DNA from 3 places in the Kitasatospora sp. NBC_00039 genome. Region 2 is predicted to be linked to each of the others. Evidence: riboswitches for the same ligand, from Rfam matches in the RefSeq annotation. Region 2 holds a riboswitch; each other region holds the start of a gene.
The links. Region 2 has a riboswitch for cyclic di-AMP ahead of OG286_RS07335 (peptidoglycan DD-metalloendopeptidase family protein). Riboswitches for the same ligand answer to the same signal wherever they lie in the genome.
Positions count from the first base shown of each region.

Region 1: linked by a shared signal. The riboswitch ahead of OG286_RS28260 (NlpC/P60 family protein) and the one ahead of OG286_RS07335 (peptidoglycan DD-metalloendopeptidase family protein) in region 2 are both predicted to bind cyclic di-AMP.
Region 3: linked by a shared signal. The riboswitch ahead of OG286_RS09060 (beta-glucanase) and the one ahead of OG286_RS07335 (peptidoglycan DD-metalloendopeptidase family protein) in region 2 are both predicted to bind cyclic di-AMP.

Region 1 covers NZ_CP108289.1:6,353,904-6,361,096, forward strand. The annotation lists gene OG286_RS28250 (NYN domain-containing protein) at 1-777, shown strand, start outside; gene OG286_RS28255 (NlpC/P60 family protein) at 988-2,031, shown strand; cyclic di-AMP (ydaO/yuaA leader) riboswitch at 2,356-2,510, shown strand; gene OG286_RS28260 (NlpC/P60 family protein) at 2,521-3,660, shown strand; gene OG286_RS28265 (NlpC/P60 family protein) at 3,886-4,950, shown strand; gene OG286_RS28270 (hypothetical protein) at 5,085-6,146, shown strand; gene OG286_RS28275 (glycosyltransferase 87 family protein) at 6,248-7,193, opposite strand, start outside.
Region 2 covers NZ_CP108289.1:1,609,013-1,616,205, forward strand. The annotation lists gene OG286_RS07310 (sugar kinase) at 1-714, shown strand, start outside; gene OG286_RS07315 (IclR family transcriptional regulator) at 711-1,463, shown strand; gene OG286_RS07320 (RidA family protein) at 1,491-1,907, shown strand; gene OG286_RS07325 (MFS transporter) at 2,055-3,302, opposite strand; gene OG286_RS07330 (DUF2470 domain-containing protein) at 3,498-4,217, shown strand; gene OG286_RS07335 (peptidoglycan DD-metalloendopeptidase family protein) at 4,608-5,660, opposite strand; cyclic di-AMP (ydaO/yuaA leader) riboswitch at 5,665-5,824, opposite strand; gene OG286_RS07340 (MFS transporter) at 6,136-7,193, shown strand, end outside.
Region 3 covers NZ_CP108289.1:2,011,400-2,018,592, forward strand. The annotation lists gene OG286_RS09050 (IclR family transcriptional regulator) at 1-499, shown strand, start outside; gene OG286_RS09055 (hypothetical protein) at 686-1,252, shown strand; gene OG286_RS09060 (beta-glucanase) at 1,256-2,236, opposite strand; cyclic di-AMP (ydaO/yuaA leader) riboswitch at 2,239-2,352, opposite strand; gene OG286_RS09065 (esterase/lipase family protein) at 2,589-3,974, opposite strand; gene OG286_RS09070 (MoaF-related domain-containing protein) at 4,233-4,562, shown strand; gene OG286_RS09075 (alpha/beta hydrolase) at 4,640-5,782, opposite strand; gene OG286_RS09080 (TetR family transcriptional regulator) at 6,182-6,802, opposite strand; gene OG286_RS09085 (SDR family NAD(P)-dependent oxidoreductase) at 7,102-7,193, shown strand, end outside.

The DNA.
Region 1 (7,193 bases), 4.7 Mb from region 2:
CTGGAGAGCGACACCCGCCGGGCCCAGGCCGAGACCCGCCGGCTCAGCGCCGAACTGGAGGCGCTGAAGACGCAGTCGGGAGCCGAGCGCAGCGCGGCCGAGAACGAGGCGCGCCGGCTGCGGCACCGGATCTCGGAGCTGGAGAACGCCGCCGAGCAGGGCCGCCGGTCGGCCCGTGAGGGGCGCAGCGTCGAGGACATGCGGCTGCGGTTGCTGCTGGACACCGTGCTGCAGTCGGCGCAGGGCCTCCAGCGGGAGCTGGCCCTGCCGGTCTCCCAGATCCGGCCGGCCGACCTGGTGGAGGCGGTGGTGCCGGGTGCGGCCTCGCCGCACGACGTGGCCCGGCGCGGGCTGGCCGAGGACGATCCGGCGCTGCTGGACCAGCTGCTGGCGATCCCGCAGGTCCATCTGGTGGTGGACGGCTACAACGTGACCAAGACCGGCTATCCGGCGCTGCCGCTGGAGCAGCAGCGGATCCGGCTGCTGGGCGGGCTGGCGATGCTGGCGCAGCGCACCCAGGCGGAGGTCACCTGTGTGTTCGACGGCCAGGACCTGGACGTACCGGTGATCATGGCGCCGCCGCGCGGGGTCCGGGTGCGGTTCAGCCGGACCGGGGAGACGGCGGACGAGCTGATCAGACGCCTGGTGCGGGCCGAGCCCCAGGGCCGGCCGGTGGTCGTGGTCTCCACCGACCGGGAGGTTGCGGAGGGCGTGCGCAAGGCTGGTGCGCGCCCTGTCGCCTCGGTGCTGCTGCTGAACCGGCTGGCCCGGCCGTAGGCTGTCCCGGGCCCCACCGGACGGGGTGACGCCTGGTCAGAGCCGGGCTTGCGATGCTGTGGCGATCTCGTGAAGTCATGGCGGCGGGGCGGAGTTCACGCCAACGGGGGAGTGGCGCAAAGCCTGGATCTTCACTAGGGTCTGGCGTCAAACCTATTTTCCGGATTCTCACTCGATTGGGTGAGTCCGTAAAAAGAAGGAGCCGGTCACTTGGCCTCCCACCGCCGTCCCAAGCAGCCGAGCCGCGCGCGGGTCTCCGTGCTCACCGCTGCCGCGGCGACCGCGGTCGCCCTCTCCGCCCAGGTCGCCGCCCACGCCGCGCCGACCCCGTCCCCCAAGAAGGAGGACGTGAAGGCGCAGATCGACCAGCTCCAGGAGGAGGCCGAGCAGGCGACCGAGAAGTACAACGGCGCCAAGGAGCGGGCCGACCAGCTCCGCAAGCAGGCCGACCAGCTCCAGGACCAGGTGGCGCGCGGCCAGGACCAGATGACCCAGCTTCAGGGCGGGCTGGCCGCGGTGGCCGGCGAGCAGTACCGCACCGGTGGCATCGACCCGTCCGTGCAGCTGATGCTCTCCTCCGACCCGTCCGGCTACCTGGACAAGGCCTCCAGCGTGCAGCAGGCCAGCTCCAGCCAGGCCGACGCGCTCAAGGGCCTCCAGGACCAGCAGCGCCGGCTGGACCAGCAGAAGACCGAGGCCGCCGCGATCCTCGCCTCGCTGGACACCACGACCAAGGACCTGAACCAGTCCAAGGCCGAGGTCAACAAGAAGCTGAAGGAGGCCCAGGACCTGCTGAACTCGCTGAGTGCGGCGGACCGGGCCGCGCTGAAGGCCGCCCAGCAGCAGGACGACCGGGCCTCGCGCGGTAGCGAGCGTGCCGACCTCGGCAGCCTGCCGCAGGCCTCCGGTCTCGCCGGGGCGGCCGTCTCCAACGCGATGAGCAAGCAGGGCTCGCCGTACGTCTGGAGCGCCACCGGGCCGAACAGCTTCGACTGCTCCGGCCTGATGGTCTGGGCGTACGGGAAGGCCGGCGTCTCGCTGCCGCGCACCTCGCAGGCGCAGGCCAACTACGGCTCGCGGGTGCCCTCGCTCGCCGAGGCCCAGCCGGGTGACCTGATCATCTACCGCGACGACCGCAGCCACGTCGGGATGTACATCGGCAACGGCATGGTGGTGCACGCGCCGCACACCGGCGATGTGGTGAAGGTGATGAAGGCCGACGCGATGAAGATCAACACCATCCGCCGGGTCTGACGGACCGACACGCCCAGGGGCCGGGATCCGGCCCTGTGATCCGCGCCACCTCCGAGCGGGGGTGGCGTCGGCGTTCCCGGCCGTATGTGAGAAATGATCAGCTCCGCGTAGGTTGCTGGTCACACCCGGTCATATTCACAAATGAACTTGGGTATTCTTCCGTCTTTTTTCTGACAAGGATTTGAACGGATCACGGTTCTGTTACTAGGGTCGTGCCTCGAACCACCGCACAGTCGATCACCCAGCCTGGGTGGCGGCGGGGGTTTACCGCCGAGTTCGTGAAGCAGCGGGACGGGTCGCAGACCGGTCCGACGGGGAGCCCAGCAGTCGGGGGCGCTGTGGAGCGGAGCCGGGGAACCATGTTCCTCCGGGGTGAATCGGCGCCAGGTCGGCCGCTGGAACGGCCGGTGAGGCGTCGTAGGGCACGCTTCCGGCCCGAACCCGTCAGCTCACCCGGTAGGCGGGCGTTGGAAGAAGGAGTCCGCCTTCGTGGCGTCCCATCGTCGTCCCAAGCCTGCCGGCCGCGCCCGGGTCTCGATCCTGACCGGTGTCGCCGCCGCTGCCGTCGCCCTCTCTGCGCAGTCCGGCGCCCACGCCGACCCGACGCCGACCAAGGACCAGGTCAAGGAGCAGGTCGACCAGCTCAACGAGCAGGCCGAGCAGGCGACCGAGAAGTACAACGGCGCCCAGGCCAAGCAGCAGGAGCTGCAGAAGCAGGTCGGCGAGCTCCAGGACCAGGTGGCCCGTCAGCAGGCCTCGGTGACCGAGGCCCAGGGCGGCCTCGCCGAGATCGCCGGCGAGCAGTACCGCAACGGCGGCATATCGTCGACCGTCCAGCTGATGCTCTCGTCCAGCCCGGACAACTTCCTGAACCAGGCTGGTGCGCTGACCCAGGCCAGCAGCACCCAGTCCGGTGCGCTGAAGGACCTCCAGGAGCAGCAGCGCAAGCTCGACCAGGACCGCAACGAGGCCCAGGCCAAGCTCGGCGAGCTGGAGACCACCACCCAGCAGCTGAAGGCCTCCAAGGAGGAGGTCCAGGGCAAGCTGGCCAAGGCCCAGGACCTGCTCAACACGCTGACCGAGCAGGAGCGCCAGGCGCTGCGCGCGGCCGAGGAGAAGGCCGCCGCCGAGGCGAAGGCCAAGGCGGACGCCGCCAAGGCCGAGGCGAAGGCCAAGGCCGACGCCGACCGCGCCTCCCGCGACAACAGCCGCACCGACCTCGGTGCGTCGTCCTCGGCGCCGGCCGCCGCCAAGCCCGCCGCGCCGGCCGCCAACGGCTCGCGCGCCGCCGCCGCGATCGCCGCCGCGGAGAGCAAGCTCGGTTCGCCGTACGTCTACGGCGCCACCGGCCCGAGCTCCTTCGACTGCTCCGGCCTCACCGGCTGGGCCTATGCGCAGGCGGGCGTCTCGCTGCCGCGCACCTCGCAGCAGCAGGCCGGTTACGGGACCAACGTCGGCACCAACATCGCCAACGCCCAGCCCGGCGACCTGATCATCTACCGTGCCGACGCCAGCCACGTCGCCCTGTACGTGGGCGGCGGCCAGGTCATCCACGCGCCGAAGCCCGGCGCGGTGGTCCGGTACGAGACCGCCACCATGCTGCCGATCTCCGCCATCGTGCGCGTCTGATCCGCATCGGCCCCGACAGGCCCGGCCTCCCCTCGTGGGAGGCCGGGCCTGCGGCTTTTCCGGCGGCTCGGGCAGATGTCCGATTGAGGGTCAAATATTTGGGTTGGGAGGGGTTTGGACTCGATCGCCCGGACTCGCTAACGTCTGCCACCGGACTCCCGCTCACGAGCCGCCCGCCCCCGGTGCGGCGGCGGGGCCGGGCCGCAGGATTGGAGCCACCGTCGCATGGCCGTGCACCGCCGTTCCCCGCTGTCAGGAGCGCACGCGCTCGCCCGTGCGCTGGTGCTGACAGCGGCGGCCACCACCGTGCTCGGCATGGCCGGTGACGGCACCGCCCAGGCCGCGCCGGGCCCGCCGGACACGCCCTCCAGCCGCACGGACGTCAAGACGCAGGTCGAGCAGCTCTACGACGAGGCCGAGCAGGCCTCGGAGAAGCACAACGCGGCGCTCGACGCCCAGCAGCGGCTCCAGCACGAGACCGGCACCCTCCAGCAGCAGGTCGCCGTCGCCCAGGACGAGCTCAACCAGCTGCGCGGCGACCTCGCCACCGTGGCCGGCGCCGAGTACCGCGGCGGCGGCATGGCGCAGACCGTCCAGCTGATGCTCTCCACCGACCCCGAGGGCTACCTCTCCCGGGCCCGCAGTCTGGACCAGGCGGCCGAGCGGCAGAACGAGACGCTGCACGAGGTGGTGGCCCGTCAGCGCCGGCTCGACCAGCGCCGCGCCGAGACCTCCGCCAAGCTCTCCGAGCTGGACCAGATCCGCCGCGCCCTGGCCGACAGCAAACAGCAGATCCAGCAGCGGCTGGCCAAGGCGCAGAAGCTGCTCAACAGCCTGGGCGCCGGCGAACGGGCCCGGATGGCCGCCCAGGACGCCCGCGAGGCCGAGCAGCGCGCCACCCGCGGCACCGACCGGCTCGACCTGGGCACCGCCCCGCCCGCCTCCGAACGCGGCGCCGCCGCGCTGGCCGCCGCCGTGAAGATGATCGGCTCGCCCTATGTGTACGGATCCACCGGGCCCCGCGCGTTCGACTGTTCCGGTCTGATGTACTGGAGCTGGCGGCAGGCCGGAGTGACCCTGCCGCGCACCTCGCAGGCCCAGGCGTACGCCGGTCAGCGGGTCAGCATCTCCGACGCGCGACCGGGAGACCTGGTGATCTTCTACCGGGACATGCACCACGTCGGCATGTACGCCGGCGGCGGGGTGATCGTGCATGCCCCGTACCCGGGTGCCAAGGTCCGGTACGAGAGCGTCAACGCGATGCCCGTCGCGGGGGTGATCCGGCTCTGAGCCGGTCCGGGCCGAGACCTTCCTCCACCGCCGCCGGGGCACGCCGCTGCACGCTGTCCCGGCGCGGTGCCCTGCTGCTCGCCGCCGGCGGGCTGGCCCAGCTCTCGCTGCCCGGGGCCGCCCCGGCGGCGCCCGTGCGGGCGGCGGCGGACCAGCAGGCCGAGGTGACGGCACTGCTGGCCGAACGCGCCCGGGCCCTGGCCGCCGGGCCGCCCGCGCTGCCGCTGGCCGAGGCGGGCTACCGCAACCTTGTACTCGGCCCGGCCGGCGCGCCGGACCGGCTGAGCGCCACCGCCGAGCTGGCCGTCCGGGTGGCCGGGCACGACGAGTACCCCGTGGTGTACCCTCGCCGGCTCGCGCTGCTGCGCACCCCCGGCGGCTGGCGGGTCGAGCGGGAGGAGAGCGTCGGGGGCCCGCCGCCGTTCTGGGACCTCGGCACCGTCGCGCCCGCCCGTGGTGAGCACACCTTGGTGCTCGGCCTGGCGAGCGGACCGGACGCGGCCGGGCTCGCCGCCGTGGCCGACCGCGCCGTCCCGGCCGTCGGCGTGCTCTGGGGCACCGGCTGGGCGGGCCGGCTGCTGCTGGAACTGCCCGCCACCGAGGCACAGTTCGCCCGGCTGCTGGAGGCCGACCCGGCCGGCTGGACCGGCATGGCGGCCGTCACCACCGCGGCGCCCGGCGCGCCCTGGCACACTCCGGCCGACCGGGTGCTGGTCAACCCCGAGGCGTACGGCGGGCTCAGCGACTTCGGCCGTCAGGTGGTGATCACCCACGAGGCCACGCACGTGGCGACCAGGGCCGACACCCGCTCCTGGACGCCGCTCTGGCTCTCCGAAGGCGTCGCCGACTGGACGGGCTACCGGGGCTCGGGCCGCTCCCCGCAGCAGATCGCCCCCGAGCTGGCCCGCGACGTCGCCGCCGGGAGGCTGCCCACGGCGCTGCCCGTCGACCAGGACTTCACCGCCGGCTCCGCCGGCATCGCCCAGGCCTACGAGCAGTCCTGGCTGGCCTGTGAGCTGATCGCCCGCCGTCACGGGCCCGAGCGGCTGGTCGCCCTCTACCGTGCGGTCGGCGCGGCGGGCCGGGGGGATGACCGGGAACAGTGGATGGACCGCGTGCTCCGGGCCGAACTGGGCCTCGGGCTGGCCGAGTTCACCGACCTCTGGCTCGCCGAGGTCCGGCGGCTCAAGGGGTAGACGCCGTCCCGCCGGTCTCGCCGGGCGCGCGATCGACCGGGTGGTACCGAGGGCCCGTCCGCCGCGGGCAGGACCCAGGGCCCGTCCGCCGCCGGAGGGACCTAGCGCCGCTCGCCGGCCGTCGGCCGGTCGATGCCGTCCAGGAGGTCCTGCTCGTACGCGATACCCGGTCGCACCGGGTAGGCGGAGGCGGGCTCCGGGCGGGCCAGCACCACGGTGGGCGGCAGCTGCTCGGGGCCGCGGGTGGAGCGCCAGAGCCGGATGCAGGAGAGCACGGTGGCGGCCACCAGCAGCAGGTTGCGCAGGGTGAGCCAGGTGATCGCCCACGGCTCGCTGCCGACCACCTCGCTGAACATCAGCGGGAACTCCACCAGGGTCAGCGGCGTCGCGGCCAGGATCAGCAGCGCCACCGGCCGCTGGCTGCTGCCGCGTACGGTCAGGCAGACCGCCGCCACGCCGACCAGCCAGACCAGGTACTGCGGGCTGATCACCCGGCTGGTCACGGTGAAGATCAGCAGCGCGGTCAGCGCCGCGTCGTACATGGTGGCGGCGTTGCGGCGCTTGGCGGTGAAGCGCCAGAGCAGCAGCCAGGCGAAGCCCAGCAGGGTGCCGGCCATCATCACCTTGCCGACCACGTTGACCCACGGCCCGAGCATCTCCACCGAGCCGTAGTTCATCATCACCTTGCCGTCCCAGGCCCCGGCGATCCGGGCGAAGTGCAGCGGAAGCGCGCCCACCGACTCCACCTCGACGCCACGGTCCTTCTGGAACGTCAGGAACTCGAACGCGCCGTTCATCCCGGCCGCGAGCAGGAAGCCCACCGAGACAGCGGTGGCCGCCGCGGCCGTCCAGGCGCGGCGGGTGCGCCGGCCGGACGGGGTGCCGATCAGGCCGATCAGCGGCCAGATCTTGATGATCCCGCCCAGGCCCAGCAGCAGTCCGCCGATCGCCGGGCGGCGGATCAGCGCCAGCAGGCCGGCCACCGCGACCGCGGTGACGATGACGTCGTACCGGTTGTAGATCATCGGGCCGAGCAGCGGGACTCCG
Region 2 (7,193 bases):
GACCCGGCGGCCGCCCGGCTGCTGACCCGCGCCCGCCTGCTGCACCTGTCCGGCATCACCGCCGCCCTGTCCGACGACTGCCTGTCCCTGCTGCGCGCCCTGCTCGCCGATCGCCGGCCGGGCCGGCTGGTCAGCTTCGACCTCAACTGGCGCCCCGCCCTCTGGCGCGACCGCGACCCGGCCGTACTGCCGCCACTGCTGGACGCCGCCGACGTGCTGCTGCTCGGCGCCGACGAGGCCGAGGCCGCCTTCGGCACCGGCGACCCGCGGGCGCTGCGCCGCCGCTTCCCCTCCCCGGCGACCGTGGTGGTGAAGGACGCCGCCCGGCTGGTCACCGCGCTGGACCGGGACGGTACGGCCGTCACCGAGCCTGCCCTCGCCGTCGAGGTGGTCGAGGCCACCGGAGCGGGTGACGCCTTCGCGGCCGGCTACCTGGCAGGCACCGTGCGCGGCCTGGACCAGCGCCGCCGGCTGCGGCTCGGCCACCTCAGCGCCGCCTGTGCGCTGACCGCCCACGGCGACCACGCCGAGCTGCCGCCGGCGCCCGCGGTCGACGCCCTGCTGGCCGCCTCCACCGCGGACTGGGCGGCGACCCGAGTGTCGGCGGACGGCATCGTGTCGCCCGTCCTGCCGACGACCGCGGGGGCAGCCGCACGCCCCGGGGCGGGCACAGACCCGCTACCGGCTCCTTCCCCGGCCCTTGGAGCCCCATGAGCCAGACCGTCACCCGCGCCCTGCGCATCCTCGCCGAGCTCGGCGAGGGCGAGCGTTCCCTGGACCAGCTCGCCGAGGTGCTCGGCGTGCACAAGACCACGGTGCTGCGGCTGCTCCAGAGCCTCGAAGAGGAACGATTCGTCTACCGCGACCCGGCCTACCGCTACCACCTGGGCGCCGGCCTCTTCGCACTCTCCGGGCTCGCCCTGGAGCAGCGCGGCGTCCGCCGGATCGCCGCACCGCACCTGGCCGAGCTGAACGCCGCCACCGGCCAGACCGTGCACCTGGCCGCGTACGAGGGCGGCGAGGTCGTCTACATCGACAAGTACGACTCGCGCCACCCGGTGCGGATGTACTCCCGGATCGGCCTGCGCGCGGCCCTGCACAGCGCGGCCGTCTCCAAGGTGCTGCTGGCCGACCTGCCGGCTGTCGAGCGGCGCCGCGTGGTGGCGGGCCTCGACTTCACCCCGCACACCGCCCGGACGCTGACCACCCCCGAGGCCCTGATGGCCGAGCTGGAGAAGGTCGCCGCCCAGGGCTGGGCGCAGGACCACGCCGAGCACGAGGCGTTCATCAACTGCGTGGCCGCCCCGATCCGGGACGCCGGCGGACGTGTCGTCGCGGCCGCCTCGATCTCCGTCCCGGACGTCGTCCTCCCCTACGAACAGGTGCTGGAACTGCTGCCGCAGCTGCTCGCCACCACCCGCGCCATCTCCGCCGACTGCGGGCAGACGCCCCCGGCCGGCTGACCGCCCGCCGCCGACCAGAGGAAGCTCATGACCGACTCCATCCAGAAGACCGAGATCCGCACGGACGGCGCCCCCGCCCCGGCCTGGATGTTCTCCCAGGGCGTCCGCAAGGGCCCGATCCTCCAGGTCTCCGGCCAGGGCCCGCAGGACCCGGCCACCGGCGAGTACCTGCACCACCGCGACGTGAAGGCGCAGACGCGCCGGACGCTGGAGAACGTCAAGGCGATCGTCGAGGCCGGCGGCGCCACCGTCGAGGACGTGGTGATGTTCCGCGTCTACCTCACCAAGCGGGCCGACTTCCCGCTGATGAACGAGGTCTACGCCGAGTTCATCGAGGAGAACATCAAGCCGGGCGGGGTGAAGCCCTGCCGCACCACGATCTTCGTAGAGCTGCCGCAGGAGCCGATGCTGGTCGAGATCGACGCGCAGGCCGTGATCGGCTGACCGGCCACACCCGCGAAGGGCCCGGACGACCGACCGTCCGGGCCCTTCCGCATCACCCACCGGAGCACCCCGCACCGGGCCACCGGGTCACGGGTCACCGCGCTCACGGGCCACCCCACGCCGTGCACCACGCACCGGATCACCGGCTCACCGCCCCGCGGTGACCGTCTCCTCGGCCGCCGTGCCACCGCGCGCCACGACCTTGCCACCGACGCCGACACCGACGCCGACACCGCCGGTGTCCACGCCGTCGGCCCCGCGCTCCAGCGCACCGGAGAACAGCGCGATGCCCAGGGCGACGGCGGCCATCAGTCCGCCCACCCAGTTCGGCGCGTCGTAGCCGAGCCCGGCCGAGATCACCAGCCCGCCGAGCCAGGCGGCGAGCGCGTTGCCCAGGTTGAAGGCCGCGATGTTGGCGGCCGAGGCCAGCGTGGGCGCGCCCGCGGCCTGGTCCATCACCCGCTTCTGCAACGGCGCGACGGTCGCGAAGCCGAAGACGCCGATCAGCGGGATGGCCACGATCGCGCCCACCTTGCTGTGCGCGGCGAAGGTGAAGGCGAAGAGCAGCACCGCCAGCACCGCGAGGATCACGTACAGGCTGCGCATCAGTGCGCGGTCGGCGAACCAGCCGCCGAGCAGGTTGCCGACGAAGAGGCCGACGCCGAACAGGAAGAGCAGCCAGGTGACGCTGGAGTCGGCGAAGCCCGCCATCTCGGTCATCATCGGCGTGATGTAGGTGAACATCGCGAAGATGCCACCCCAGCCGAGCACCGTCATGCCGAGCGCGAGCCAGATCTGCGGCTTGCGGAAGACGGCCAGCTCGGGGCCGAGCCGGGTGTCCGCGGCGCGTGGCTGGACGGGCACCAGCGCGGCGATCCCGGCGAAGCCGATCACACCGAGCGCCGCGACGACGTAGAAGGTGGAGCGCCAGCCGAAATGCTGGCCGAGCAGGGTGCCCATCGGGACGCCGAGCACGTTGGCGGCGGTGAGCCCGGTGAACATCAGGGCGATGGCGCCGGCCCGCTTGTGCGGGGCGACCAGTTCGGCGGCGACCACCGAACCGATGCCGAAGAAGGCGCCGTGCGCGAAGGCCGCGAGCACCCGGCCGACGAGCAGCAGCCCGAAGGCGGGGGCGACGGCGGAGACCAGGTTGCCGGCGATGAACAGGCCCATCAGCATCAGCAGCATCCCCTTGCGGGGAATGCGCGTGCCGAGGACGGTGAGCAGCGGCCCGCCGACCACCACGCCGAGCGCGTAGCCGGAGATGAGCAGGCCGGCGGTGGGGATGGAGACCGAGAAGTCTCCGGCGACCTCGGGCAGCAGGCCCATGATCACGAACTCGGTGGTACCGATGCCGAAGGCACTGATCGCCAGCGCCAGGAGCGCGAGGGGCATGAGGGAACCGCTTTCCGGAGCAAACAGAGAACGTTGCGTATGCAACTACCAGCGTCGACAATACGGCCGCTCGGCAGATAGTTGCAAGCGCGGCCTATACCCGCTTGCACACTCACCCCGAAGTCGCCCCGCCCACCTTGCCCCCATCCGGCAAACTCATTAGGTTAGGCTCACCTAACTAACTCGGAGGTCGTCATGAGCCCCAGCCCCACCGACGTCGAGGTGTCCGAGCCCACCGCCGCCGAACGGGTCTGCAGCCTGCTCGGCGCCACCTCCTCGGTGGTGGTCCGCGCCTGCGGCGAGCATCACGACCTCGACACCCCGGTCGCGGTGCACGGCTCCCGGCTGCGCCTGAGCGCACCGCTCGACTCGCCGCTCACCCTCGCCGTGACCCGCGAACCGGACGGTCTCGCCGTCGTCCTGGACCTCACCGACATCGCCCCGGTCGCCGTGCGCGACCGGGTCCGCGGCCGCCTCACCCTGGCCGGCCGGCTCCGCCTCGCCCACCTCGCCGACGACGGCATCAGCGTCCACCTCCGCCTGGACGTCGCCCACGCCGTCCTCGCCACCCCGCACGGCACCAGTGCCCTCACCGGCGCCGATCTCGCCCTCGCCGTGCCCGACCCGCTCGCCCCGTACGAGGCCGGCCTGCTCACCCACCTCGCCGACGACCACCGCGACGCGCTCGCCGTGCTCACCCGGCTCATCGACCCCCGACTCCTCGCCGGCCGCCCGGAGATCCGCCCCCTCGCGCTCGACCGGTACGGCCTGGTGCTCCGCCTCGCCCACCCGAACGGCCACCGCGACGTCCGCCTGGTCTTCCCCGAACCGGCCCGCGACGCCGACGAGTTCGGCCACCGGCTGCACCAGCTGCTGACCGCCGCCCACAGCGGACTGCCCGCCCGCCGGTTCTGACCGGGCGGGCGGGCGGGCAGCGCGAACCGACGTACGGGCCGACCCGGGCCCCCGGCACCGGGCCGGAAGCCGGACCCGCCACCGAACGCCACCGGACCGCCACCCGGCCGAGAACCGAGGCGTGAAGCGCGTCGAGAACCCGGTCGAGACCCGAGGCGGCGAAAACCGAGGCGGCGAAAACCGGGTCGAGCATCGGCACAGGAAGCTCCCCGGAAAACGACAACGGCCGGCCCGGCCCGCGAAGTAGCTTCGCGAGCCGGGCCGGCCTGGGCGTGTCCCGCGCCCGTTGTTCCGCCGGTGGTGCGGCGATCACCCGGTCGAGCGGTCACCCGACATGACCATCCCGGGAGGTCGTACGCCCCGCACCCTGCGGTGGTCTCTGCCCGAAGGTCAGATGGAGACGCCGTGCGCCCGCAGGTAGGCGATCGGGTCGATGTCCGAGCCGTACTCCGAGCCGGTGCGGATCTCGAAGTGCAGGTGCGGGCCGGTCACGTTGCCGGTCGCACCGGAGAGGCCGATCTGCTGGCCGGCGGTGACGGTCTGACCGATCTTCACGCCGATCGAGGACAGGTGCGCGTACTGGGCGTACTTGCCGTCGGCGAGCTTGATCTCGACCTCGTTGCCGTAGGCGCCGCCGTTGCCGGCCTTCACCACGGTGCCGGCCGCGATGGCGCGCAGCGGGGTGCCGGTGGAGGCGACGAAGTCGGCACCGGTGTGGTGGCCGGAGGCCCACATCGAGCCGGCCACGCCGTAGGCGGTGCCGAGCTTCGGGTTGGCGACGGGGGCGACGTAGCCGGAGGTGCTGGCCACCGCGGCCGGGGCCGGGGTGGTGGCCGGGGCAGCCGGCTTGGCGGCAGCGGGCGCCGGCTTGACGGCCGGGGCCTGCGCGGGCTTGGCGGCCTGGACCGGCTTCGGGGCGGCGGCCGGCTTCGCCGAGTCCTGCGAGGCGGGCTTGGCGGGGGCGGCCGGCTTGGCGGGGGCGGCCGGCTTGGCGGCCTCGGCGGCGGCCGGAGCGGCGGCGGCCTTGGCGCCCAGCGCGAGCTTCTGGCCCGGGAAGATCAGGTTCGGGTTGGAGCCGACGACCGAGCGGTTGTGGTCGTACAGCGCCTGCCAGCCACCGTCGACGTGCTTGGCGTTGGCGATCTTCGACAGGGTGTCCCCGCCGACGACCTTGTAGCTCTCCTCGACCGGGGCGGCGGCCGGCTTGGCGGCCTCGGCGGCGGCCGGAGCAGCGGCGGCCGGAGCAGCGGCGGCCGGGGCGGCGTCGACGCTGGTGGCGCCGGTCCAGGTGCTGGTCTGCGCGGGCTTCGCGGCCGGGGCGGTGTGGGCCTGGGCGCTGATGGTGGTCACCAGCGGAAGGGCGAACGCGGCGCCGGTGACGGCGGTGGCGATACCGATGCGGGCGGCGCGGGGCAGGGCGATACGACGAGCCTGTGCGGGCATGTGGGAATTTCCTCTCCGACGCCTGCGAGGTGAGCTGTCGGGTTCGGGCTGGAGTTGCCCGGCCGCATGCGCGACTTCACCCCAAGCCGGACCGTGAATTCCGGTCCGGCGACTTACCTTTGGGTCCCCCGCTCCTGCCGTACAGAGTTCAGTTCGTACCACCGGGCAGCGGCAGGACTAGGCGTTCCACCCGGTGGCCACCCGGGCCAACGCCGGGCGGTCGCTGAACTAAAGCCCATCCGATCGGGTGAAGCAATGTCGATCTCTTGAACGGGCAACAAAAGCCGGGATGACGGTGACACTCCGAATGATCGGCTGCACAGTACGTGCACAATCGATTCACCGCGCGCCACTGATCCACGACGCTCCGCCGATTTCGGTGTCCGTCCGCATGCGATCACCTACGGAAAGCCATTCACCGACACACCCCCGGTGACCCTTGTCACGTCGGCCCCCCGGGGCGGACGATCGGGCCGTGACCAACTCCGAGGCCGGCACCCTGCGCCTGGGCACCGCGCAGGGCCGCTGGGTACTACTGGCGACGGTGCTCGGCTCCAGCATGGCGATGCTCGACGGCACGGTCGTGAACGTCGCCCTGCCCCGGATCGGCACCGATCTCGGGGCCCCGCTCGCCGCGCTGCAGTGGACTCTGAACGCCTATCTGCTCACCCTGGCCGGGCTGATCCTGCTCGGCGGCGCGCTCGGGGACCGCTACGGCCGGCGCCGGGTCTTCCTGCTCGGCGTCATCTGGTTCGCCGTCGCCTCGGCGGCCTGCGCCGCCGCGCCCACCATCGACGTGCTGATCGCCGCCCGCGCGGTCCAGGGCGTCGGCGGGGCGCTGCTCACCCCCGGCTCGCTGGCGATGCTTCAGGCCGTCTACCACCCGGACGACCGCTCGACGGCGGTCGGCCTCTGGTCGGGCCTGGGCGGGGTGTCGGCCGCGGTCGGCCCCTTCCTCGGCGGCTGGCTGGTGGACGGCCCCGGCTGGCGGTGGATCTTCCTGCTGAACATCCCGCTGGCCGCGGTGGTCGTGGCCGTGGCGTCCCGGCACGTGCCGGAGAGCCGGGACGAGAGCGCGACCGGCCGGTTCGACGTGCTCGGCGCGGCGCTGGCCGCGCTGGCCCTCGGCTCCGTCACCTACGCCCTGACCGCGGCCGGCGACGGGCTGACCCCCGGGGTCTGGCTGACCGGCGCGGCCGGGTTGCTGCTGGGCGCGGCCTTCGTCGTGGTCGAGCGCCGCACCCCGGAGCCGATGCTGCCGCTCGGCCTCTTCTCCTCCCGGCTGTTCACCGCGGTGAACCTGGTCACCCTCTGCGTCTACGCCGCCTTCAGCGGGGTGTTCTTCCTGCTGGTCGTGCAGTTGCAGATCGTCTCGGGCTTCTCGCCGCTCGTCTCCGGGCTGGCCCTGGTGCCGATCACCGTGCTGATGCTGGCGCTCTCCGCCCGGGCCGGCCGGCTGGGCAAGCGGATCGGCCCACGAGTGCCGCTCACCGTGGGCCCGCTGATCTGCGCGGCCGGCGTGATGCTGATGCT
Region 3 (7,193 bases), 400 kb from region 2:
CTACCTGGCCGAGCTGATGGAGGCCACCGGCGAGACGGCCAACCTGGCCGTGCTGGAGGGTGGCGAGGTGGTCTACGTCGGGCAGGTGCAGTCGCGGCGCTCGATGCGGATGTTCACCGAGGTCGGCCGCCGGGTGCAGCCGCACTGCACCGGGGTCGGCAAGGCCCTGCTGGCCCAGCTGCCCGAGGCCGAGGCGCGCGCCGTCCTGGGCCCCAACCCGCTGCCCGCCCACACCGAGTTCACGGTGACCGACCCGCAGGAGCTGCTGGACCAACTGGCCGAGGCGCGCGAGCGCGGCTACGTGGTGGACGACCAGGAGCAGGAGATCGGGGTGCGCTGCATCGCCCTCGCTGTGCCTGGCGCGCCGACCCCGACGGCGCTCTCGGTCTCCGGCCCGGAGGCCCGGATCCGGGCACTGGAGGAGCAGGCCGGCGCGGCCTCCCTGGTGCCGGTGATGCACCACATCGCGGCCCGGCTGGGGCAGGTCCTGGCCCCCTGACGCGACATCACCGGGGCTTTCGCGCACGGGAGGTCGGCCCGGCCGTCTTCCCGTGGAAGCGTTCGCCCGTTCGAGCGGCCCGAGGGCGGGTTACCCCGGCCGCGGCGGACCGGTCGGTCACGCTGGGTGCGGACGCGCCCCGCGACGGTGCGGGGCGCCGGAACGCAGAGGGCAGGGTGAGCGGCGATGTCGCACAGTGGGTCCGTACGGGGTTTCTTCGGCAGGTCACTGACAGTGGGGTGCGCGCTGGCGGCGCTGGCCGCCGGGCCCGCGTGGGCGTGTCCGGGCGCCGGCCCGGAGCCCGGGGGCGATCCGGCGGCGGAGGTCGCGGCACCCGGCGGGCCCGCGACCTCCGACTCCGACCTGAAGGTGCTCCGCATCAACCCGGACGCCGCCGCACCCGGCGGCACCACCACGGTGCACGCCCGCGTCCTCAACACCGGCCCGGACCGGACCGCCTCGCCGTTCACCGTGGTGATCACCCTGCCCGGGGGCGTGACGCCCGAGGGCCCGTTCCTCCCGGAGAACTGCTACGCGTTCCAGAACGGCCACCGGGTGCGCTGCACCTTCCCGGCCGGGCTGGCGAGGTTCCGGACCGCGACGGCACTGATCCCGGTCCGGATCGCCACCGCCGTCCCGGCCCCCAGTACGTTGGCCGGGGGCTGGGTGGCGGTGCGCAGTGACGACGACCGGAACGAGGCGAACAACAAGCGGCCGTTCGAGATCCGGGTCGTACAGACCGCCATGCCGTAGCTCCTAGCGGTACACCCGGACGTAGTCCGCGGCGAAGGTGATCGGAGCCGTGCCCTGCGGCGCGGGGTGGTACTGCCCCGCGCTCAGGGACAGGTTGAGGATCGGGTACGCCGACCAGTCGGCGCCGACGCCCTTGCCGTCCGAGAAGACCTTGGTGCCGTTGACGTACCAGTCGACCGAGCCGGCCCCGCAGTGTGTGCCGATGGTGACCCAGCCGCCCTTCGTGATCGCCTTGGCGTCCGTGTAGTACAGGTTGCCCGGGTTGATGTGGTTGGTCAGCTCCAGCAGGTTCGGGTTGTCGGGGTGGTACTCGAAGGAGTCGATCTCCCCGTGGGTGCCGCTGGTGCCGTTCCACGTCCAGAGCGCCGGCCAGGCGCCGGTGCCGGCCGGGAGCTTGACCCGGGTCTCGATGTAGTCGCCGGTCTTCACCTTGAAGCCCTCGCTGGAGTACTCGGTGGTGAGCAGCCCGGTGTCCCAGGCCTGCTTGCCGTTCTCCAGCGTGTGCGTGCCCGGCCTGGCGGTGAAGGTGGCGACGCCGCCGGAGACGATGACGTTGTTCCTGTTCAGCCAGTCGAGCTTGTTGTCGTTCGGATTGTGATCGCCGTATTGGTAGGAGCTGCTCCTGTCGGCGGTCCAGCGGGAGCCCAGGGCGAGGCTGTTGAAGTCTTCTGACCAGGTGAGCTTCTTGCCCGCGACGGGCGCGCCGGTGGCGGGGGCGGTGCTGGTGACGCTCAGCGAGGGGGTCGCCGTGGGGGCGGGCGGCGGCGAGGGGGCGGCGGACCTGCCCGCGACCATGGTGGCCGGGCCGAGCTTGTCCTGGGTGACGGTCGGCGCGGCGGCCGCCTGGGCCCCGCTCACCGCCGGGGCACCGAGCAGTCCGGCACCGCTGACGGCGAGCGTGCCGGTGACGGCGAAGGCGGCGTTGCGGCCGCGGTGGGTGGGGCGGGCATGGCGCGGCGCGCTGCGCCGGGCACGCTTCTGCATGACAGTCTCCTCTGCGACGCCTGCGAGGTGAGCTGTCGGGTTCGGGCTGAGGTTGCCCGGCCGCCTGTGAAGCGGCTTCACCCCTAGCCTCGGCCCGGGCGCGGGGAGCGCACGGGCCGGGCACTGACCTGGGTCCCCCGCTCCCGTCCGCTGTGGTGCTCGGTTGCCGGCCGGCGGGTGGACAGGACTCGGCGTCCCGACGGCGGAGATCCGCGAAGCGGACGTCCTGTGCAGGCTAGGCAGGCCCCCCGGGGGCCGACAACTCGACGAGGGGTGTTCTCGCGCGGCGCACAGTGAAGTCGATCAACGACGGTACGGGGGCTCGGCCGGTGCGGGCCGGCCGGTCAGCCGGTCAGCCGAGCCAGCCGTCCACCTGGCTCATCGCGTCCGGGGACCAGGCCAGCTCCAGGTGGTTGAGCCCGGTGAGCAGCCGGGTGCCGCCGACCGTGCCGACCCCGGTGGTGTCCAGGGCGCTGCGGGTGAGGACGATGCCGTCGCTGGGCCCGCGGTTCTCGTTGAGCACGCCCGGGATGTCGGCCGAGCCGCCGGCCAGCAGGTAGGTGCGGACCGCCGCCGGGACGCCCGCCTGCTGGAGCGGCCCGATCAGCGAGCCGGCGTCGATGGCCGCCTGGATGCCCTGGCCGGAGGTGTAGTAGCCCTGGCCGCCGTAGTAGGTCGTCCACCAGTCCTGGGCGGAGCCGTCCACCCCGTAGGTGGCGTCCCAGCGGGCGAGCAGCTGGCGCTGGCCCGGGTAGCAGTCGTACCCGCCACTGGGCAGCACCCCGAGGCAGGGCTGGGCGGTGGAAGTGCCGTAGCAGGCCATGGACAGGTGCGGAGACGGCACGTTGGCGGTGCCGCCACAGGCCGGCCAGGTGGCCAGCGAGAACGCCCAGCCGTGCGCGTACACGTAGTCCAGGCCGCCGTTCGGCCCGCCGAGGGTGACCAGACGGCGGACGTCACCCGCGTACGCCCGGCCCCAGGACGGACGCACCGAGGACACGTACGCGCGGGCCGCGACCTCGCCCTTGCTCCACGCGACCACGTCCACCTGGGGCACCCCGAGCCGGGCGCGGATCAGGGCGATCGCGTCGCCGACGGCCTGCGCCTGGAGCAGGTTGTCGCCCTGCTTGTGGGCGAACCCGATCGCGAAGACGCGGCGGCCGGTGCCGGCGAGGTACCGGGCGAGCCCGGTGGAGGGGCAGGCGGACGCGCCGCAGGTGCCGCTCTCGCTCGGGTCGGCCCAGGCGCGGTCCGCGTTGTCGTTGGCGCCGTGGACGAGCAGGACGGGGGTGGCACGGCTGCCGGTGTCCCAGCCGGCGGCGGAGTAGAGCAGGAAACGCCCGGAGTAGGGCTGGCGGACGCCGCCGAAGTAGGTGAGGCGGGCGCCGTCCTGGTCACCGCGCCCGCCGGGCGGGTACTGCTCGGCGCGGAAGCCGGTGGTGGTGTCCAGATAGCGCTCGACCTTGGCCCAGCCGTTGCCGGGGGCGGGGAAGGCGGCCTCCAGGGTGAGGGACGCGGTGGCGGGGGCGGCGGTGGCCGCCGATGCGGGTGGGGGCGCGGCGAGGAGGAGGGCGGCGAGGGTGAGGGCGGCGGTGAGGGCGGCGGTAAGGGCGGCGGTGAGGGCGGCGGTGAGGGCGGCGGTGAGGGCGGCGGACAAACGACGGGCGGTGGGGCGCGGGGCGGTGGGCGGTCGTCTGTCGGACGGGCGTCCGGTGGTGAGGCGCGAGGTGGCGGGCATCGGCGGCTCCCTGGTCGGGCCGGTGGGCCGTAGGGCGGGCTGGGGCAGGCCCACGTCCCGGTGGGCCGGAGCTGCACGGTACGGCCGGGCCGCCGGGCCGCCCATGTGCCGGTGTCACACCCGGTGGGCGGGCGGCGTGGCGGTCTGTGCCGTGGCGGGAGTGGCCGCAGGGCCGCCGCCGAGGTCACCCGTCGGATAGGTTGGAGCTCCACCCGCAGTGCCGTACCGCCCAGACGAGAGACGAGGACCCGTCCCGCCATGACCGCGCCCCTTCCCGCCTTCGCCGGCCGCACCTACCTCTTCCAGGTCGACAACGGCGCGGCCTTCCGCAACGCCTACTCGGCCGACGGCAAGCGGCTGCGCTGGGAGGGCCTCGGCGAGTCGGCCGGCCAGTGGGAGGACGTGGCGCTGCACGTCGCCGAGGTGGGCCCGGAGCTGTACTTCGTCAGCTGGACCGAGCAGAGCGGCATCACCGTCAGCCACGTGATGGACCTCGGCAAGCTGACGGTGCGTGCGTTCTGGACGTACGAGGGCGAGGGCGGCCGGGTCGGCGAGCTGCACAGGGGCACGCTGGAGCCGGTGGCCTGAGCCGGTGCGCTGAGCAGGTGGGTTGAGCCGGTGCTCTGAGCCGGTGGACCTGCCGGACCGGCCGGACCGGCGGCCCGTCAGACCGGCTGGCCCGGCACCTGGAGGTGCTGCGAGAGCCACTCCAGCGAGGACGGCAGCAGCTTGCTCCAGGTCTCGAAGTTGTGGCCGCCGGTGTGCAGCATGCTGTACGAGACCTTCATCGGGCTCTGCACCGCGGCCACGAACGCCTCGGTCTCGCGCCGGTAGTTACCGTCGCCCTCCTTGGTCCCGGCCAGCAGCACGGACACCTTGGGCTGCGGCAGGTTCTTGAGGCGCCACATCAGGTCGGCCTCGTTGCGCCGCTGCTCGCTGCCCTTGAAGAGGTCGGGGACGGTCGGGTCGTCGGCGGCCTGGTAGTAGCCGGAGAGCGAGACCGCGGTCGGGAAGACCTCCGGATGCCGCATGGCGAGCTTGAGCGCGCAGTAGCCGCCGGTCGAGTTGCCCATGAAGCCCCACGCCCGCGGGTCGGCGGAGACCCGGTAGCTCGCCTGGAGCGCCGACGGGACGTCCTTGGTGAAGTACGTCTCCGACTGGGCGCCGCCCGGGATGTCCTCGCACTCGGTGTCCAGCGGCAGCGCGGGCGAGGGACGCACCAGCACCATCACGGTCGGCTGCATCTTCCCCTCCTGGAGCAGCTTGAGCGCCGCGCCCGGGTAGTTCAGCCGGGTCACCAGGTTCTTGGCGATGCCGGGGAAGCCGGTGCTGACGATCACCACCGGGAACTGCCGCTGCGCGTACTCCGGCTGGAAGTACTGGGGAGGCAGGTAGACGTACCCCTCGGTGGAGAGCCGGGTGGTGGCCCCGTCGATCCGCACCTCGCGGATCTCGCCGGACTGCTTGGGCTCGCGACCGAGCGCACCGCCGCCCTGGACGGAGGCGTGGCCGATGGTCTCCACCGTGAGCCGGCCGGAGGCGTCCGCCTTGTTCTGGATGACCACCGGGCCGGAGTCGCCGGTGCCGAGCAGGTCGTCCCAGCTGCTGTAGAAGGCGAAGTAGTTGTTGGCCACCAGGCCGAGTGCGGCGAGCACCGTGAGCTGGGTGGCGAGCAGCGCGCCGATCCGGCCGAACACCGCCTGCCAGGTCTGCTTCGCCAGTCTCGGCCACAGCCAGACCGTGCCGGCCATCATCACGACCGCGATCAAGACGGTCAGCGCCAGCACCTTGTGGCTCGTCAGACCCATGTCCTACTTGCTCCCACGCCTCGTACGTCCCCTGCCCCGACCACCGGCGGCCAGTTGCCAGGACACTCGGGACGGCCGCCCCGGTTCCCCCGTCCGCAGCGGGGGCCGTCGCCGAGGCTCGGTCAACAACCCTAGCGGTCCACGGAGGCCTTCCGAACCCGCCGACCAGCGGGGATCCGCGGGTGGGACGGGGTCCGGAAGTATGACGTGGGGGCGTGCGGTGGTGCGCTGCGGAGGTGCGACGCGGCGAGGCGGCGGGTGATGCGGGCGGGTGCGCATCGGGCGCTCCTGGCGTGACGCGAGGCATTCGGTGGCGCAGGTGGGCCGTGGCGCAGCTGGGCCGTGGTGCGCGGCCGTGGTGCGGGCACGGGCCGGTTCCGGTGGTGAACTGGCGCCCGGTCAGCTGACGAGCGCCCAGAGGCGCAGACCTGCGGTCAGTTCGCGCATGCAGCGGGCGCCCAGTTCCTGGGGCGAACCCGGGCCGGTGGTCGGAGCCTGTGAGAAGGCCCACTCCTCCAACGCCACCCGAATGGCGGTGGTCGCGGCCGCCGCCGCGAGCCGGATCTCCAGCGCGTCCGTCCCGTGCGGGCAACGGGAGGCGATCACCTCGCGCAGCCGCTCCTCCGAGTCGCCGTGCACCCGCTGCCAGACGTCGGCGAGGCTCGGGTCCCGGAGCAGGTCGCGGGTCCAGTGCATGGCCTCGGCGGCCTGGTCGTCGGGCGGGGTCAGCGACTCGACCGCCGAGCGCTCCAGCGCCTCACGTACCGGCAGCTCGGCCGAGCTCTCCGCGAACAGCAGGACCCAACGCTGCCCGCCCGCCGCCAGCAACGGGGCGACGGCGTCCTCCTTCACCGAGAAGTAGCGGTAGAAGGTGCGCAGCGAGATGCCGGAGGCGAGGGCGATCTCCTCGGCGGTGACCGCCTCGGCGCCGCGCTCGGCGAAGAGTTCGGCGGCGTTGCGGGCGATCTCCAGCCGGGTGGCGTCACGGCGGCGCTGGTTCAGGGTCGGGCGTCCGGTCACGGTGGTCAGCGTACGCGGGCGGGCGGGCGCGGTGGCGCGACGTGTCACTTCGGCGCGGCGTGCCGTGATGGCGTGGCGTGTCGCGATGGCGCGGCGCGCCTGGGTGGCGTCGCGGGTCGTGGTGGCGCGGCGTGCCCGGGTGGCATCGCGGGTCGTGGTGGCGCGGCCGGTCACGTCGGCGCAGCGCAGCGCGGTGACCCGCCGTTTCGATGTGGCACATTGAGCCTCATTGGCACGTTGTGCCACTTGGGCGTACCGTGTCAGGCGAGGTCGCGAGACCACGAACGAACGGAGTACCCATGGAGCGCTTCAGCGGACGGAACGTCCTGATCACCGGCGGCGGCTCGGGCATCGGCCAGGCCACCGTGCACCGGATCCTCGCCGAGGGCGG